DNA from 3 places in the Blautia sp. TM10-2 genome. Region 1 is predicted to be linked to each of the others. Evidence: riboswitches for the same ligand, from Rfam matches in the RefSeq annotation. Region 1 holds a riboswitch; each other region holds the start of a gene.
The links. Region 1 has a riboswitch for cyclic di-GMP ahead of DXD92_RS10415 (response regulator). Riboswitches for the same ligand answer to the same signal wherever they lie in the genome.
Positions count from the first base shown of each region.

Region 2: linked by a shared signal. The riboswitch ahead of DXD92_RS17175 (ABC transporter substrate-binding protein) and the one ahead of DXD92_RS10415 (response regulator) in region 1 are both predicted to bind cyclic di-GMP.
Region 3: linked by a shared signal. The riboswitch ahead of DXD92_RS17140 (sensor histidine kinase) and the one ahead of DXD92_RS10415 (response regulator) in region 1 are both predicted to bind cyclic di-GMP.

Region 1 covers NZ_QUJZ01000009.1:72,217-78,364, forward strand. Annotated here, with positions in the region: gene DXD92_RS10405 (MATE family efflux transporter) at 1-271, shown strand, start outside; gene DXD92_RS10410 (DUF3878 family protein) at 572-1,570, opposite strand; gene DXD92_RS10415 (response regulator) at 1,745-1,885, opposite strand; cyclic di-GMP riboswitch class I at 1,904-1,979, opposite strand; gene DXD92_RS18560 (hypothetical protein) at 2,089-2,232, shown strand; tRNA gene DXD92_RS10420 (tRNA-Arg) at 3,095-3,168, shown strand; gene DXD92_RS10430 (ParB/RepB/Spo0J family partition protein) at 3,495-4,460, shown strand; gene DXD92_RS10435 (ParA family protein) at 4,475-5,260, shown strand; gene DXD92_RS10440 (ParB/RepB/Spo0J family partition protein) at 5,250-6,148, shown strand, end outside.
Region 2 covers NZ_QUJZ01000020.1:30,806-36,953, reverse strand. Annotated here, with positions in the region: gene DXD92_RS17190 (glycoside hydrolase family 3 N-terminal domain-containing protein) at 1-2,227, shown strand, start outside; gene DXD92_RS19775 (helix-turn-helix domain-containing protein) at 2,251-2,457, opposite strand; cyclic di-GMP riboswitch class I at 2,904-2,979, shown strand; gene DXD92_RS17175 (ABC transporter substrate-binding protein) at 3,079-4,923, shown strand; gene DXD92_RS17170 (ATP-binding protein) at 5,070-6,148, shown strand, end outside.
Region 3 covers NZ_QUJZ01000020.1:15,426-21,573, reverse strand. Annotated here, with positions in the region: gene DXD92_RS17145 (diguanylate cyclase domain-containing protein) at 1-1,538, opposite strand, end outside; cyclic di-GMP riboswitch class I at 1,741-1,816, shown strand; partial or broken gene DXD92_RS17140 (sensor histidine kinase) at 1,880-2,074, shown strand; gene DXD92_RS17135 (transporter substrate-binding domain-containing protein) at 2,257-5,085, shown strand; gene DXD92_RS17130 (TlpA disulfide reductase family protein) at 5,270-6,148, opposite strand, start outside.

The DNA.
Region 1 (6,148 bases):
GGTACTCCGCATCGAACTGCTCGCCGAGCCGTTTTTCGGCGCTTCCATCGTTGCCGCCGGAGCCCTCCGCGGAACAGGCGATACGTTTGTGCCAAGCCTTCTGAACCTTGGCAGCATCTGGGTCATCCGCCTCGGTCTCGCGGTGCTTCTCATCACCCCGCTCGGCCTGCGCGGCATGTGGATCGCCATGGCTATCGAGCTCTGCATCCGCGGATTGCTGCTGCTCTACCGCCAGCATACATCGAAATATTATAAACTGCCCGCAGCCTGACTTGGCGGCAGCGTATAGAAAAAGCGCTTATTTGAGATTTCATTCCCGCCTCAAATAAGCGCTTTCTATTTTACCTTATCCCTTGTTTCAATTCACAGTCGGTATTTTCACGGAGTCTGACATGTCGAAAATAGTTCGACTGTGACTTGCCTCATGTCTGTGGAGGATACCGATTTCTCTCCGCCCGCCACTGCCGTTATGTTTCTTTTAACAATTCATCCCACCACTTTAGAAGCGGGGGACTTCTTGTCTACTGGTATTAAAACTGAATCACTTCCGGCTCATCCGTAAAGGAGCTGATCATTGCCGTTGCGTTCTGGAAATTTTAAACGTCTCAACCTCCACAACCCGCTCTTTCCCTCTCGTTCCCCAGATCATCAGATGGACCTTATATTCCACCGAATCCCGTGCATAAAAGAATGGCTCCTCGCGCAGCAATGATGCGCGTTTTCCTTCGGCTTCCAGTATCTTTTTCCGTTTCATTGCCTGCTCCTGGATTTTTCGGATCTGGGTTCCTTCTTCGCCGGTGAAGCGTCGTTTCGGATAATTCTGTGCTTCGCGGGCCAGTTTTTTTTCCAGTAAATCCACGACTTTCGCGTGGCGGCTCGTATGCAGCAGTTTTGCGATCTGTTTTGCGAGGAGTTTTCCCTGCCATTTTTCATAAAGTGCAAGATACCACAGCAGCACTTTATCGCCTGCCTCCGATGCCAGTTTTTTCATCTCCGTAATTGCCTCTTCCGTCGCTTCCCACCACGGGCATGACGGTACGAGATACTGATCCGGCACGGCCGGGTAGCAGCAGAAATTGAGCGGCGGGAAATTGGCCAGCGATGCCAGACGCATTTCTTCCTCGGTGCAGAACGCCTCGCCGAGGTATTCCAGCTTGTCCCGCAGGATCGCAATACGGAACTCAATCTGCCGCAGATACTCGTATCCGTCCACCCAGAAATGACCCGTTTTTCCGTAATCAAACAGATGCACTTCCAGTGAAAGGCGGCTGAAAAACAGCGTGCACACCGTCTCTCCCTGCCGCACGATCAGAACGTACTGCTCCCCGTCTTTTTCCAGTGCAGCATCTATTTCTCCCTCGTATTCCTTCTGATACGTTCCCGTCAGCTCCGCGTCATGAAAAACGAGAAAGCTCTCTGCCGCATCGTTCATCAGATAGACAAGCCAGATCTCCTTTTCTCCTCCACCGTACCGCTCACCCGGAAGCAGCAGCTCGAACTGCCCCTGCGAAAGAAGCACATCCAGCCTTTCCAGTTCCTCGGTCCATGTGATATTTTCTGCAATTTCCATTCCGTGATTCTCCCCTGTTTTCTTTTACTTCCTATGATACACCATAAAAAGGCTCCACTGCAATCCAAAGCAGTAGAGCCCCTTCTCCAAATTTTTCTGTTATTAATCCGTCCCGTTATCCGGCGCATGCCGTCCGCACTTTCTCGTCCAGCGTCGTCTGAATCTCTTTTAAATTCACCGGTTTCGGAATATGCCCGCGTCCGCGCACCGCTTGCGGTCCGTTGCAAAGGTATTTGCTGTCATCGCAAAAATCGGAACATCATTGTCCTCACGCACACTGTTTCGAATTTTTTTCGTCGCCTCGATGCCATCCATCACCGAAATGTTCCATATTTACGCAGCTGGCTGCCATTTTACAGGCCCTGTAGCTTTGCGTCACAGCCTTTCGACTGCTTTGCCGAGATTCTTTTTTTATTTTAATTCATTGCTGTAAGACTCTCTTCTCCTTTCCCATCGGAATATGATATAATGACCTCTGGATTTTGGCAGATTACTGTTTTTAACATTGGAGGTGTACGATGAAATACAGACTCATAACAGAAAACGATTTAGAATATGTTGTCGAAAAAAATAATGAATACTACAACAATGTCGAAGGCTGCTGGACCTATGAAAAAGCCTATAAGAGAATTTATCAGGTACTCACAATGGAAAATTCCTGAAGTAAACTGCGGAATCGCAAGTATGTGTTTCGTCTTGAAAAAGCAGCAAAAATATAGTATAATATTTTTGTTTCTGACCTGGCTGAAACATTTATAATTCTTGTTTCTGTAGCTCAGCAGGATAGAGCGTCCCCCTCCTAAGAGAAAGCCGAGGCATTCCCCAAAGGGAAAAAATGAAAAACAACTTTCAGTTCGAATCTATTCTGAAAAATGCCAAAGGTGACAACAAAGCATTCCCCAATTTGGGGAACGTTCTAATGTTACCAAAGTAAAAAAATCTGTAGATTGACAACTCGAAAAAGAGTTGATAATCTTATATATGGCCGAAGGGAAAAATCCCAGAAACCCAGTAAAATCAAGGGTTTGCGGCATGTGTCGTCATAGCTCAGCTGGATAGAGCACTCGCCTCCTAAGAATATGTTATAACGACCGCCTTTCGGGCAAAGGCGATTGACATTGAGTAAGTTTAAGACTAAAATTGAATAGATTTTAAAGATGTTTCCGTAGCTCAGCTGGATAGAGCGACCGCCTCCTAAGCGGCAGATTGTTCGATTCCTTCGAGCAATGAAAATTGCATAAATCTTAAAAATGTCTCAGTAGCTCAGCTGGATAGAGCACACGCCTCCTAAGAGAAAGCCGAGGCATTCCCCAAAGGGAAAAAATGAAAAACAACTTTCAGTTCGAATCTATTCTGAAAAATGCCAAAGGTGACAACAAAGCATTCACCAAATTGGGGAACGTTCTAATGTTACCAACTCAAAAAAATCTGTAGATTGACAACTCAAAAAAGAGTTGATAATCTTATATATGGCCGAAGGGAAAAATCCCAGAAACCCAGTAAAATCAAGGGTTTGCGGCATGTGTCGTCATAGCTCAGCTGGATAGAGCACTCGCCTCCTAAGCGAGGGGTCGGAGGTTCAAATCCTCTTGGCGACGGGCTTCAAAGCGTTCGAAAATGTTAGCTGGATTAGCTGACAACGAACGCTTTTGTTATTTTCAAATCACGTTCGTGACACGAAATTCCATTCAAAATGATCAATTTCCAGCTAACGCAATCTGATTTTTGTTAGCTGACAGCTAATCAAAATTACCGGTTTGCAAACATGGGTTTTAGGAAGTTCAGCTAACATTTGGGTTCCGCTCTGTTGTCACCCCTTATTCGGGGATGTAAATCAGAGAAAAGGCGGGAAAAGAAACAATCTCTCCCAAACCTGCAAACATGAATTAGCTGAAACAGTATTCAATTCTATTAGCTACAGCTAATGGTCAAACAGCAATGTCTGTTTGGAACTTTACTATCTATAAAAGTTCCAGGCAGGCATTTTTTATTTCCTGAATCCTGGAGGAAAGGAGTCAAGATGACTGAACCAAACAGACAATCAGAAGAAAACGAAGAAAGAATCATAGAAATTGAGATTGAGCGTCTTCGACCGTTCAAAGAGCATCCGTTTCAGGTGAAGGATGATAAGGAAATGTTTCTTCTGCAGGAAAGCATTGAAAAGTATGGAATATTAAATCCGCTGATCGTCAGACCGGTACCGGATGGATACTATGAGATCATATCCGGCCACAGAAGAAAACATGCTGCGGAGAAACTGGGATACCGTAAAGTACCGGTAATCATCCGGGTATTAAGTGAAGATGATTCCATCTTGAGCATGGTAGATTCCAATCTTCACAGAGAACGGATCAGCTACAGTGAAAAAGCTTTTGCTTACAAACTGAAGAATGACGTATTAAAAAGAAAAAGTGGTCGAAAAAAGAGCCAAGTTGACCACAAAACACCAAGAAAGCGGGCAATAGAAATCATCAGTGAAGATTGTGGTGATAGCCCAAAACAAGTGCAGCGTTATATCTCACTGACAAAACTGATACCGGAAATGTTGCAGAAACTGGATGATGAGATCATTTCTTTTTGTCCGGCTGTAGAGATAGCTGCATTAAGTGAAAAAGAACAAAGAGAACTGCTTGTAGCAATGGAGTATGCACAGGCAATCCCATCACTCTCACAGGCCCAGAGGATCCGGCAACTGAGTAAAGAAAAACAGTTGTCACTGGAAAAGATGGAAGAGATCATGTGTGAAGTGAAAAAGGGTGAGATCACAAGAGTGGCATTCACAAACGAGCAGTTGCACAAGTATTTTCCAAATTCTTATACACCGGCAATGATGAAACGGGAAATACTGGCACTGTTGAAATTATGGAAAAAAGAATCATGGGATAGTTAAAGGAGGAAGAAATCATGTGTAAAGTTATATCCGTAGTAAACCAGAAAGGTGGCGTCGGAAAGACCACCACAACCGTAAATGTAGGCATTGGACTGGCAAGAGAAGGTAAGAAAGTGTTGCTGATCGACGCGGATCCACAGGGAAGTTTAACCGCAAGTCTTGGATATGAGGAACCGGATGATCTTCGCATCACACTGGCAACGATTATGATGGATGTCATTAACGAAGAAGAAATCTCTCTGGAAGATGGTATCTTACATCACCAGGAAAATGTAGATCTACTTCCGGCAAATATTGAGCTTTCTGCCCTGGAAGTAACGATGGGAAATGTTATGAGCAGAGAAATGATCATGAAGGAATATATCGATGCGATAAGAGGCCGATACGATTATATCCTGATCGACTGTATGCCAAGTCTTGGTATGATGACAATCAATGCACTGGTCTCTTCCGATTCCGTGCTGATACCTGTACAGGCCGCATATCTGCCGGTGAAAGGACTTCAGCAGCTGATCAAGACCATTCTTACAGTAAAGAAAAGGCTGAACCGGAAACTGGCGATTGAGGGCATTCTGTTGACTATGGTTGATTTCAGAACCAATTACGCAAGGGACATTGCATCGAGAGTACATACAACATACGGAAGCCAGATAGAAGTATTTGAAAATGTGATTCCGATGTCTGTAAAAGCAGCTGAGACCAGTGCAGAGGGAAAAAGCATCTACATGCACTGCCCGAAAGGAAAAGTTGCCGAAGCATATAAGAACTTAACACAGGAGGTTTTGAAAAATGAAAAATAGAAGTGGCGAAAAGATTAAACTGGCAAGCATTGATGAACTGCTTGGTGTGGTAAATGAAGAATCTGCAATGGAGATAGAGATCAGTAAGATCCATCCGTTTAAAAATCATCCGTTCAAGGTGCTGGATGATGAAAAGATGCAGGATCTGGTTGAAAGTGTAAGGATCAATGGAGTACTGACACCGGTACTGCTTCGAATGGATGATAATGAAGAATATGAAATGGTATCCGGTCACAGAAGAATGCATGCAGCACAGCTTGCAGGACTTACAACTATTCCGGCAATCGTAAGAGAATTATCGGATGATGATGCCATTGTGGCTATGGTGGATGCTAACATTCAGCGAGAGGAATTGTTGCCGAGTGAGAAAGCATTTGCTTATAAGATGAAACTAGAGGCAATGAAAAGACAGGGAGTTAGAACAGATTTAACTTTGTCTCAAAATGAGACGAAGTTGAGATCTGATGAAGTCTTGAGCAAGCAAGTTGGGGAAAGTAGAGCTCAGGTTCAAAGATTTGTACGATTAACAGAACTTATTCCGGAACTTCTTGATCTGGTAGATAACAAGAAGCTTCAGTTTACGGTTGCTGTCAATATCTCCTACATCGATAAGGAAGTACAGGGATGGATCTACGAATATATCAGCGACACCGGATTCATCAAACCAAAACAGATTGCAGCACTCAGAAATCAGCTGAATGATGGACCAATCAATCAGATTCAGATGTTATCGATTTTCAATAACTGTGTGATGGCAAAGAAAGTATCCCGGTCTCTTACTTTCTCAGAAAAGAAACTGACAAAGTATTTTCCGGATGATTATACAGCCAAAGATATGGAGCAGGTGATTGAATCATTATTAGAAAAGTGGATGCAGGAACAGTCCTG
Region 2 (6,148 bases), on a different contig from region 1:
GCGCAGGATGGAGACACTTGATGAAGTGGCTGCATGGCAGAGAAAAGTGCAGAAGATTGTGATGGAAAACAGTGCCCATCGAATACCGGCAATCTTTCATATGGAAGGATTGTGCGGGGCCTTCATTCAGGACTCCACCAGTTTTCCGTCTGGGATTGGCAGGGGAGCAAGCTTTGATCCCAAGCTGGAAGAACAGATTGCAGAAATTGTGAGCAGACAGGAAACGGCCTGTGGTATTACCCATATACTGGCACCGGTTCTGGATGTGGCAAGAGATCCGCGTATGGGCCGTTTTGGAGAAAGTTATGGAGAAGATGCTTCCCTTGTAAGTGCGATGGGGGCAGCGTATACGAAAGGAATACAAAAGAATACAGTTGCTTCAAGAAAAGCAGAAAGTGTGGCAAAACATTTTGTGGCTTTTCATAATTCGCAGGGTGGAATTCATGGAACACACAGCGAAACGCCGACGCGACTTTTAGAAGAAGTGTTTGCAAAACCTTTCCAGGCAGCAATCACAGAGTCAGATCTGAAAGGTATTATGCCTTGTTATTGCGCTGTGAATGGAGAAGATGTATCTGCTTCTCATAACATGCTTACGAAACTGCTTCGGGAAAAAATGGGATTTGACGGCATGTGCATCAGCGATTACGGTGCAGTGGGAAATGCGCATAGTGTACATCATATTGGAGAAACATTTGAAGAAGCCGGTGCGATGTGTCTTCATGCGGGAATGGATATCGAGATGCCGTCCTGTACTGGCTATAATGAGAAATTAAAAGAGATGTTTTCAAGTGGAAAACTGGATATCCATATTTTGGATACAGCGGTTTTGCGGGTTCTGGAGGGAAAATTCAGAATGGGCTTATTTGAAAATCCCTATGCGCTGGAAGGAAAAGAGCTTCATGCTCTTGTAATGCAGGAAGCAGACAGGAACACTTCCCTGCGGTCGGCCAGAGAATCCATGGTATTGCTGAAAAATGACGGCGTATTGCCGATTGCGGCAAAAGGGAAAAAAATCGCGGTGATCGGACCGCATGCCGGGTATGCCAGAAAAATGTTTGGTGGATACACACATATGTGTATGATGGAGTCTACCTATGCGATTGCCAATTCTATTGCAGGTGTAAGCGGAGTTGTACAGGCAGATGCAGATGAGATTATTACGGTTCCGGGAACCAATATTCAGTCTGATGAGACAGAGCAGTTTGATCAGATCCTGAAAAGACAGAAACCGCAATGCAGAAATCTGTATGAAGAATTCCAAATCCGCTTTCCGGAAAGTGAGATTTTATATGCATATGGCTATCCGATTGCAGGAAACGACGAAAGTCATTTTGAAGAAGCGCTGCAGGCAGCAAAGCAGGCAGACATTGTGATACTGACGCTTGGCGGTAAGCACGGAACGTGTTCCATGGCATCAATGGGAGAAGGAATTGACAGTACTGATATTAACCTTCCAAAATGTCAGGATGCATTTATTCGCAAGGCTGCGCAGCTTGGAAAACCATTGGTTGGCGTTCACTTTGATGGAAGACCGATTTCCAGTGATGCTGCAGAGGAATATTTAGATGCTATTCTGGAAGCATGGAGTCCATCAGAAACAGGAGCAGAAGCAGTAGTTGATATTTTAACCGGAATATATAATCCGGGAGGAAAACTTCCGGTTACCGTTGCTTATGGAGTGGGACAGCTTCCGGTTTATTACAATCATCCATATGGTTCCTCCTGGGATCAGAGCGGCAGTATCGGTTTTGCCAATTATGTGAATATGCCGCACAGACCGAGATATTATTTTGGATACGGACTGTCGTATACAACATTTACATATTCGGATTTACATATCTCGATGGGAAATGAAAAGGCAGCAGATACGGTTCAGATCTCCTGCGCTGTTGAGAACACGGGAAGCTGTGAAGGAGATGAGGTTGTCCAGCTTTATTTACGAGATGAATATGCCAGCCTGACAAGACCAGTAAAAGAACTGGCAGGTTTTAAGCGCATTCACCTGCGAAAGGGCGAAAAGAAAACGGTATGCTTTGAGGTGAAAACGGATCAAATGGCTTTTCTGGACATTGATATGCACTGGAAAGTGGAAAAAGGACGATATGCAGTAGAGGTCGGAAGTTCTTCAGAAGATATTCGTTTAAGAGGAAGCTACTGTGTGAAAGAAAATAAATGGGTTGCGGGAAGAAATAGAGCGTTTTGGGCAAGTGCCGCAGCGAAATAAAAAGAACAGAACCGGATGCCATTTTATACAAAGCGGCATTCGGTTCTGTTCTTGCGGTATTCCCGTGGGGAGCAGTTCATTTTTTCACGGAAACATTTTCCGAAATAGGACTGCTGGCTGAAGCCGGTCTGCAGGACGATCTGTCTGATGGGAAGTGTGGTTTCTGTTATCTCCGTGATTTGTTTTCTATGTTTTGGCAATATCTTAATAATTTCTGCAGATATTTTCATATTATTTTTTCGATATAATAAGTATACTTGCTGTAAAAAGGATTGTAAAGGTAGTCTAAATGGACAATAATAGTTTATCACATACAACGTGGAATTGTAAGTACCATATGAACCAGAGCAGGAAAACCTGCCGTCGCTGATCACACTTGAAAAAATATGTGTAGCTTTGGGCGTGACATTATCGCAGTTTTTTCGAGAAGATAATTCAGAGAATCTGACAGAAAAACAGAAAGAAGTTCTAGGGATATGGAATGATCTGAGTACAAATGAGCAGGAAACAGTAATGTCAATGCTGCGTGGACTTCGGAAGTAAGAGAACAGTTCGAGTATATGTATCGGCTGTTCTTTTTTTGTTTTTGAACGTTAAAATGTTAATTTTTTTCTTGTGTATAGTAGAACACTAAAGTATAATAAAATCAGTTTTTTACATAAGATTAAAGCTATAATAAGGAAATTGGCAAACCAGATGAAAGTCTGGGACGCAAAGCTACAGGGCCTTTAAAATGGCAGCCAGTTGCATAAAATGAGGTGCACTGTCTGTCTGACGGTGCTTTTTTACGGTGTTATTTCATAGACGTAACAATAATGATTTTATCAGGAAAGAATGAGGAAAATAAAAGTATGAAAAAGGCAAAACGTTGTCTGATAGCAGTGGTGTCAGGTGTACTTGTAGCATCTGCTGTCTTGTCTGGATGTGGACAGTCAAAGAAAGAAGTATCTATAAATGATGATCATCTTACCGTTTATCTGTGGGAAAATCGTTTGATGAAAAATATTGCACCCTATATCCATGAACAGTTTCCAGATCAGGATATTGAATTTATTATAGGTAACAATGATACCGATTTATACAGTTATTTTAAAGAACATGATGAATTACCGGATATTATAACAGTACGTCGATTTTCTGGAACAGATGCACAGGACTTACAGCCTTATCTTATGGATTTTGCTTCTTATGATGTTGTTTCCAAGTATTATTCTTATGCGGTGCAATATTATAAGAATGCGGAGGATGAAATCCAGTGGCTGCCAATCTGTGGTATTCCGCAGACGATCATTGCCAACAAAACACTGTTTGATCAGTATGGCGTAAAGATTCCAGAAAATTATGAGGAATATGTACAGGCATGTCAGCAGTTTTATGATAATGGCATAAAACCGTATTCCATGGATCTTGGTGAAGACTGGTCTAATAATGAAATCATCCAGGCTGCAGCAATCGGTGAGTTTACAAGCCTGGATGGTATTGAATGGCGAAACGGTGCAGAGACTGCAGCGGATGAAGTAAAGTTTGATGATGTATTATGGAAACGTATTTTTTCAGAAACCAGTCAGTTTCTTAAGGACTCGCATTTTGGTAAAGAAGATATCAATATTGATATCAATACAGGAACCCAGATGTTTGTCGAAGGAAAATCAGCAATGTTTCATGGACATCCGACGGTTATGCAGCAGCTGCAGAAACAGATGGATGCGGAGCTGATCCGTATTCCTTACTTTTCACAGACATCGGATGAATCCTATGTGTACATGACTCCGTCCTTAAACATTGCATTTAACAAAAACCTGGAAAAAGACCGGGAGAAACTGGATACTGCGCTGGATGTGCTGGATTGTATGATTTCAGAAGAGGGGCAAAAGCTGATTGCGGATGGAAGCGGTGTTATTTCATTGAATACAGATGTTCCAACCATGATGCAGGATGTGCCTGGACTGGAAGAGGAAATTAATAATAATGCTGTTTATATCCGATATTCCGCCCAAAAATCATTTGATGCAAGTCTTGAGGCTGTTCACGGATTACTGTCAGGGGAAATGGATGAAATACAGGCTTATGATACTTTTCGCAGTGTAATGAATCGTAAAGATCCAGAAGAAAAAGCAACGGTGAATTTTGAAAATGAATATTCCATTTCACTGAACGATAGAAATGGCCGTGATGCAGCATCTTCCATTTTAACTACGATCAGAGAAGAAAATGATGCACAGCTGGCTCTGGCACCATATTATTATTTCACTTCTTCTATGTACAAAGGAGAATGCACCAGCAGCCGGGTTGGCATGATGACAGCGAAGAGTTCAGATACACCATTATATGTTGCAAAAATCAATGGTAAACAGGTTTATGAACTCGTGGAAAATTATCTTGCTGATGCTGATGAGAATTTTTACGTAACCAATAAATACGAATTACCAATTGCATCCGGTATGAAAATGATCGTCAATCAAGAGGAAAGTGGATTTTCGTTAAAGGACTTAACAGTTAATGATAAGAAAATAGACAAAGAAAAGGAATACTCGATTCTTCTTACAGACACCACAATGTCTGTTTTGAAAAAAATAAATCTGAAATGTGAGATTGAGCAGCTTAAAGATACAACATTATCAAGTGCATGGACCGAAGCAATGTCAAATGGACAGCAGCCGTCAGCACCGGAAGACTATATAGAGGTTGAACAGTAAAAGTGGAGATAGAACAAAAGGTAAACAAAAGAAAAAAAATAACAAGGCTGTTGCTTATACTACTTATGATTCTTTTAAGCTTAGTTTGTATCAAGTATCTTATAAGTAAGTCTAATAAGTATATCAGCGAAAATGGAAAAAGCAGTATGGGAGCTGTTGTTGAACAGATACAGCAGACCTATGATCTTCAGGTGAGTGGATACTACAGCCAGCTGCAGTTGGTTGAGGAATTCTTACTTCATGAGAGGGAACTGTCTCTTGAAACGGATACGAACAAAAATTTCTTTGAAGCATGGGAAAAAGAATCGGAAAGTACTCTTATATTCCTTCAGGAAAATGGTCAGGCAATATCAGCAGGTGGAACAAAAATGCGGATTGATATGCCAAGTAAACTTCTGCTGGACTTAAAGAACGGATACAATATTGGAAAACTGGTGCGTCTTGATTATGATCAGAAGAAAAAAGACGGTTATCTGGTTGCGATTCCATGTCAGGAATACACGATCAATGGAGAAACTTATACGGCAATTGGAACTGTGTATGATCATTCGAAACTGGATTCCATGTTAAAATTGAAAGGTTATCATGGAAAAGCATATTTGTTCATGCTGGATCATGACGGAAATATTACGTATACGAACCAGAGTGGAGATAAATACCTGCGTAATTATTCTTTGTTAAAACATTTAAAAGGGGAACAGGCTATTACAGAAGAAGAGGCTGATTTGTTCAAAAAGAAGTTTGATAACAGAGAATCCGGAGTTGCACTTTTGGGAAAACAGAACCCCTATTATCTGGGGTATTGCCCGATAGAAAGCAACAACACCATTTTGGTGTGCATTGTGGCCAAGGGAGTTGTGGACAATGTGCTGATGGATTACCAGAAAACGGTGTTGTTTACAACAATACTCATGGCAGGTTTTATACTTTTACTTTTTGCCGGATTATTCTACAGTATTTCCAGACTTAGTCTTGCAGATCAAAAAGCAGAATATGAAAAAAGAAATAATGAACTTCATTTACAAACAATGAAGGAAATGGAAGTAGTCAATCAAAAACTGAAAAAGGCAAAGAACGTTGCAACAGAGGCTTTACAGACAGCTGAAAATGCAAATAAGGCGAAAACGGATTTCCTGTCTAATATGTCACATGATATTCGCACACCTATGAATGCAATCATTGGTATCACATCTTTGATCAGACATGAAGCAGGTAATAAAGCAAA
Region 3 (6,148 bases), on a different contig from region 1:
TGTCGGATCAGATTGCGGAACCTTTTTTGAGTAAGCCTGAATAGTTCATCCATGCTCTTATAACCAGTCATATGAAGAAATTCGTGGTTTGCATAAAAGAGCTCATCATCTTCTTTGTCTGCTCTATATATGATAAATGCACCTGGAAGGTGTTCAGAGATATCCTTCAGTGCAAATCCAAGCTGTTTGCGGACTCCTGACTGGAGACCTTTTCTGTAAGCCATACATCCGTTTTTTCCATGCAGTTTTATTTCATAAAGAGCTGCATCTGCACAGCGCATAAGCTGTGAAGGGCTGGCTGCAAATGTTGGATATTCTGCATATCCGAGAGATATATAAAATGCGAGTTCTTTACCGTGATATGAAAACGTTTTTGGAAGCTTAGTGAATTGCTGCAGCTGTTTATCTGCTTCCTTAAAGGTACAATTTGGTAAAAGAATGCAGAATTCGTCACCACCATTTCTTCCAAGCAATGCATCGGATGGGAAAAAAGCTTTCATACTGTCTGCCAGACTCTTTAATGCTTTGTCTCCATAACTATGGCCATAGATATCATTGATAAACTTAAAGTCATCAATATCAAGGAGCGCAGCCACAAAATGTGTTTGTGGATTTTTAGAAATTATTTTTTCTGCTAATTCATCAAATCCATAGCGATTATAAATATTTGTAAGAGAATCTGTGCGCGCCAGTATTTTATATTTGTTCTTGTGTTCTTTTGCTACCAGCCATACCCTGGTAAGTACTGACAGAAGAAGGCTTATAGTAAGAAACATACCACTGATAATTATCAGTAGTGTGTTATTTCTCCATCCGGTTTTAGGAGTTACCTCAAGCTTCCAGGTTCCATCCCCTACTGTAAAAGCGTAAGAAATCGGATGATCTATTTGACCATCTGACTGATAAACCACTTTATAAGTATCGCTCCAGGGAGTGTCTGTTTTTAAAATTTTGTATTCATATCCAAAATTTGAAAGTGCACTGACTGTATCTGAAAAAATATCCGGAACACGCAGGATAACAATGGTAAATCCCCAGAAATACTCTTGTCCGCTTTTATCTTTCAGGTAGACTGGATTGCGGACTGCAATTCCATAACCGCCCTGTTTTAATTCGAAGGGCCCCTGCGTAATGGTTGCATGGTTATCTCTTGCATAACAGGAAATCTCTTTACGGTCTTTATCATGGAGCAGATCGATCTTACCTGCCTCATTTCCTTCAGCCGGATAAATATCTGTTACAACACCATTAGGAGCGAGCTGCACGCTTTCAATAGAATCAGACATAAGATTCCCGGCAATCGTCTCAAACTGATGGATTTCGCCATTTTCACTGATTAAGATCTGTTCCAAAGTATCTGTAATTCCAATTCCATCTGCAATTTCATTCTTTATGCGTTCACCATAGGTGGTTGCGTTTAATTGTGCCAATATGTGTCTCTGATTTTTTTCATGGGTGTCTGTTTTGTATACAATTAAACCAACAAGGCATATGCCCAGTAAAAAAATAATAAGAGGCACAAGTGTTTTTTTCTTCACTTGGTTCACCTCAGTTTATTCATTGGAGTTTTTATAATAAAGCATTATATCATAGAAGTTGAAAAACGGAATAAGTTTTTAAAAAAATGACAGTATAATGACAATATGTTTTTGGGCGTTAAAACGGTAATGTTTTTCTTGTGTACAGTAGAGTACTATAGTATAATAAAATCAGTTTTTTGCGTAAGTCTAAAAGCTATAATAAGGAAATCGGCAAACCAGATGAAAGTCTGGGACGCAAAGCTACAGGGCCTGTAAAATGGCAGCCAGTTGCATGAAATGACGTGCACTGTCTGTCTGGCAGTGCTTTTTTACGGTATTATTTCATAGACGTAACAATAATGTCGCATGATACTCGTACACCTATGAATGCAATCATTGGTATCACATCTTTGATCAGACATGATGCAGGAAATAAAGCAAAAGTTATAGAGTATGCAGATAAAATAGATATTTCATCACAGCATCTGTTGGGAATTATCAATGACGTTCTGGATATGAGCAAGATTGAGGCAGGAAAAACTGTCTTCAAGTTCAGAAGCATAAAGACCGGTGGGGGGGACCGAACCGCAGGTCACTGAACAGTGACAAATGGATTTGATGCGGTAGTGCAATTTTATTAAACCAGGAGGTTGACAAGGAGATGTATAGAGAAATATATTTGACAGACAGACAGACAGACAGACAGACAGACAGACAGACAGACAGGAGATTTAATATGATTTCGAGAGCAAAGAAATATGTGGCAGTATTACTGGCTTTTGTATGCGTGTGTATGATATTTTCTCCCCAGACTGCATATGCAGCCGAGGACAGTTCGCAGCATGAAACTGTCAAAGTCGGTTTCTTTGCCATGGATGGTTATCATGTGATGGATGAAGAAGGCAACCGCAGTGGGTATGGCTATGATTTTCTTCGGCTGATGGCCCGTTATTGGGATGTAGATTACGAATATGTCGGATATGATAAGAGCTGGGATGATATGCAGCAGATGCTTGAAGATGGCGAGATTGATATGGTAACATCTCCCCGCAAAACACCGGAAAGAGAAGAAAAGTTTGATTTTTCACGTCCGATCGGAACCAATAATGGGATTCTGACCGTCCGCAGTGACAACAGCACGATTGTGGATGGCAATTACAGTACTTACAACGGTATGCGTGTGGCACTTTTGAACGGAAGCTCACGAGATAAAGAGTTTGCGGATTTTGCAGGCAATAAAGGATTTACATATGATCCATTTTATTTTGATACGACAGAAGAGATGGAGGAAGCTCTTCAGAGCGGAAATGTTGATGCTATTGCTGCCACTTCTATGAGAAAAACAAACAATGAGCGTATCGTGGATAAATTTGACAGCAGCGATTTCTATGTCATGGTTAAAAAAGGTAATACAGAATTGCTGAATGAGATCAATTATGCAATCGGCCAGATGAATGCAGTTGAGGGTGACTGGAAAACGACACTTTATAATAAAAATTATGAAAGCATCGAAACTAAGAATCTGGAATATACGGAGAAAGAAAAAAGTATTATTTCACAGTATTCCAAGGACAACCCGCTTCATGTTCTGTGTGATCCGACCCGTTATCCATATTCTTATAATGAAAATGGTGAGATGAAGGGTATTATCCCGGATTACTTCCGGAAAATTGCAGACTATGCCGGGATTTCCTATGAGTTTCTTACACCTGCCACCAGAGATGAGTATATTGCTTATCAGAAAAATACGGAAACCACAGATATGAGTATCGATGCACGCCTGGAAACAGATAACTATGCTGAGACGAAAAAATGGGGGATTACTGCACCTTTCATTACGATGCAGCTGGCAAGGGTGACACGGCGTGACTTTGATGGAAAAATTAATGTTGTTACTACTGTTGACCAGACAGCATCAAAGTCAATTGAAGATGCAATGGCACCCGGTGCAGAAAAACTGATGTGCAGTACCCGACAGGAAATGATGGAAGCTGTCCGTGAGGGTAAAGCAGATGCTGCCTTCGTCTACTATTACATGGCACAGGCGTTTGTGAACAGTGACACTACGGGCACCATGACATATACTCTGCTGGAACAGCCTACATTCACCTACCGCATGGTAATTTCATCAACTGAGAACCATGCGCTGGCTGGTATTCTGACGAAAGCAATGTATGCCATGCCCCAAAATCTTGTTGAAGATCTTGCAGCACAGTATACCACATACAAAGCAACAGAGCTTACACTTGTTGACTGGATACGTCTGCATCCTGTTGTTACTGTTTGGGTTCTTCTTATTTTTGGATGGCTGCTGACTGCTATGGCTGGGACAATGGTGCGTCTCAGTGCAAGAAAAAAAGCTCAGAAGGCGGCCCAGGAGAAAGCTGAGGAAATGGCGGAACTGGCAGAGCATGCACAGGCTGCAAACAAGGCAAAAACAGCATTTCTGTCACATATGTCCCATGATATGAGGACACCGATGAATGCAATCATAGGATTTACCGGTATTGCAATGAAAAACAATCCGTCAGACGAAGTGAAAAATTGTCTGGAAAAGATTGACGAAAGCTCAGAGCATTTACTGTCGCTGATCAATGATGTATTAGATCTGACCCGCATCGAAAGTGGAAAAGTGAAATACAATCCGGTACCGGCGGATGTGAAAAACATTACAGATTCTGCATTGGATATTATAAAAGGCTTTCTTACGAACAGGGATATCAACTTTAAGATTCAGCGTGAAGATGCAAAGATTCCAAATGTACTTGCGGATCCTGCACGCCTGCGTGATGTGCTGGTCAATATTCTGAGCAATGCCGTGAAATTCACTCCGGATGGAGGGACGATTACATTTGAAGCCCGGTGTCAGGAAAAGGGCGGGGATGGATATATAAATATGCGTTACCGCATTTCGGATACTGGTATTGGCATGAGTGAGGAATTTACAAAAGAAGTTTTTGAGGAATTTGCACAGGAAGATTCCGGTGTGAGAACGCAGTACCATGGAGTTGGACTGGGGATGGCTATCGTAAAGAAGTATGTAGATATGATGGGGGGAACCATTTCCGTGCAGAGTAAAAAGCATGAGGGAACCACATTTGCCGTGGATATTCCTTTGGAAATTACAGATAAGGAATGTAATAAGTCAGACACAGGTATTTCTGAAAAGGTGAATCTTACAGGTGTGAATGTCCTTCTTGCAGAGGATAATGAACTGAATGCAGAGATTGCTGCCGTGCAGTTGGAAGAGTTCGGGATGAATGTAGAAAGAGCTGTGGATGGAAAGAATGCTGTTGAGATTTTCAGAAATCATCCGAAAGGCACATTTGATGTAATCCTGATGGATATCATGATGCCTGAAATGAATGGTTATGAAGCGGTAAAAGCAATCAGGGCAATGAATGACAGACCGGATGGAAAAAACATTCCTATTATAGCAATGACAGCTAATTCATTTGCAGAAGATGTTCAGGCATCACTGGATGCAGGAATGAACGCACATTTGTCAAAGCCGATTGTGATTGATGAAGTTATAAAAACGATTATAAGGTATGTATATCATTGATTAGCAGAGGTTCATGAATTAGTGGAATACAATTGACAGGAGGACCAAAATATGACAATGCGAGAGTGCTATGAAGCTATTGGAGGAAACTATGAAGCTGTCCTGGGATGCCTTCATTATTAATGATGTTAGGGGGCAGTTACTGCAAACAGTAACTGCCCCCTAACTAGGATATTTATGTAAATTATTTCTGGTCCAGTACGGACTGAATCTGCTTCATCAGCTGATCGTAGTTTGACTGATCGTCAATGCCACCCATGAAAGGTTCCCCAACGATATTTCCGTCTTTATCTACAAGAACGGTTGTAGGAAATGCCATGATGTTTCCTTTTCCAGCATAGTTTCCAACTGTTGAATTAGAATCGAAAGTCAGGTTCTTGTAGGAAGCGCCCTGAGCTTTCAGGATTTCTTTTGCCTCTTTGATTCCGGCTTCATTGTTGTCTAAAGTATCCATGTTGATACCAACAACTTCGCCACCCATTTCTTTGAGTTTCTCATTTAATTCATTCAGCTTAGAGAGCTCTCCGACACATGGCTTGCATCCACTGAACCAGAAATTTACAACTGTAACTTTATTTTTAGCGAAAAGACTGTCATCTACATCGTTTCCATCCAGATCTTTTCCTTTGAAACCTTTGAATACAGCTGTGGATTCGTCTGATTTAGAGGAAGAGCTGTCAGAGGAATCGGATGCAGCAATCTCTTTCTCAAGCTTGGCAATTTCTTCTTCAATTCCGCGGATTGTCTCGATGTCTTTGCACAGAGTTTCATATTCTTCTTTAGAGAAAGAGTCTTTGTTAGATTCCACTGTGCTTGCGAGGGTATCAGCATAGTTTTCGCTCATGGCATCACCGGCAGCGTTCTTGTTCATAAGACCAAAGGCTTTGTCCCATGCATCTTTGTGATCAGCAAAAAGCTGGTTTTCCTGCTGGTAAAGGTCATCCCGTTTTTTGTTCAGCTCGTCTGCGCTGCCCGTTTCTGTTGTGGAAGAAGATTCCTGTTTTGTGTTTGTATTGTCTGTTGAGGAGGAATTTCCGCAGCCTGTAAACGCAAAAAGTACAGA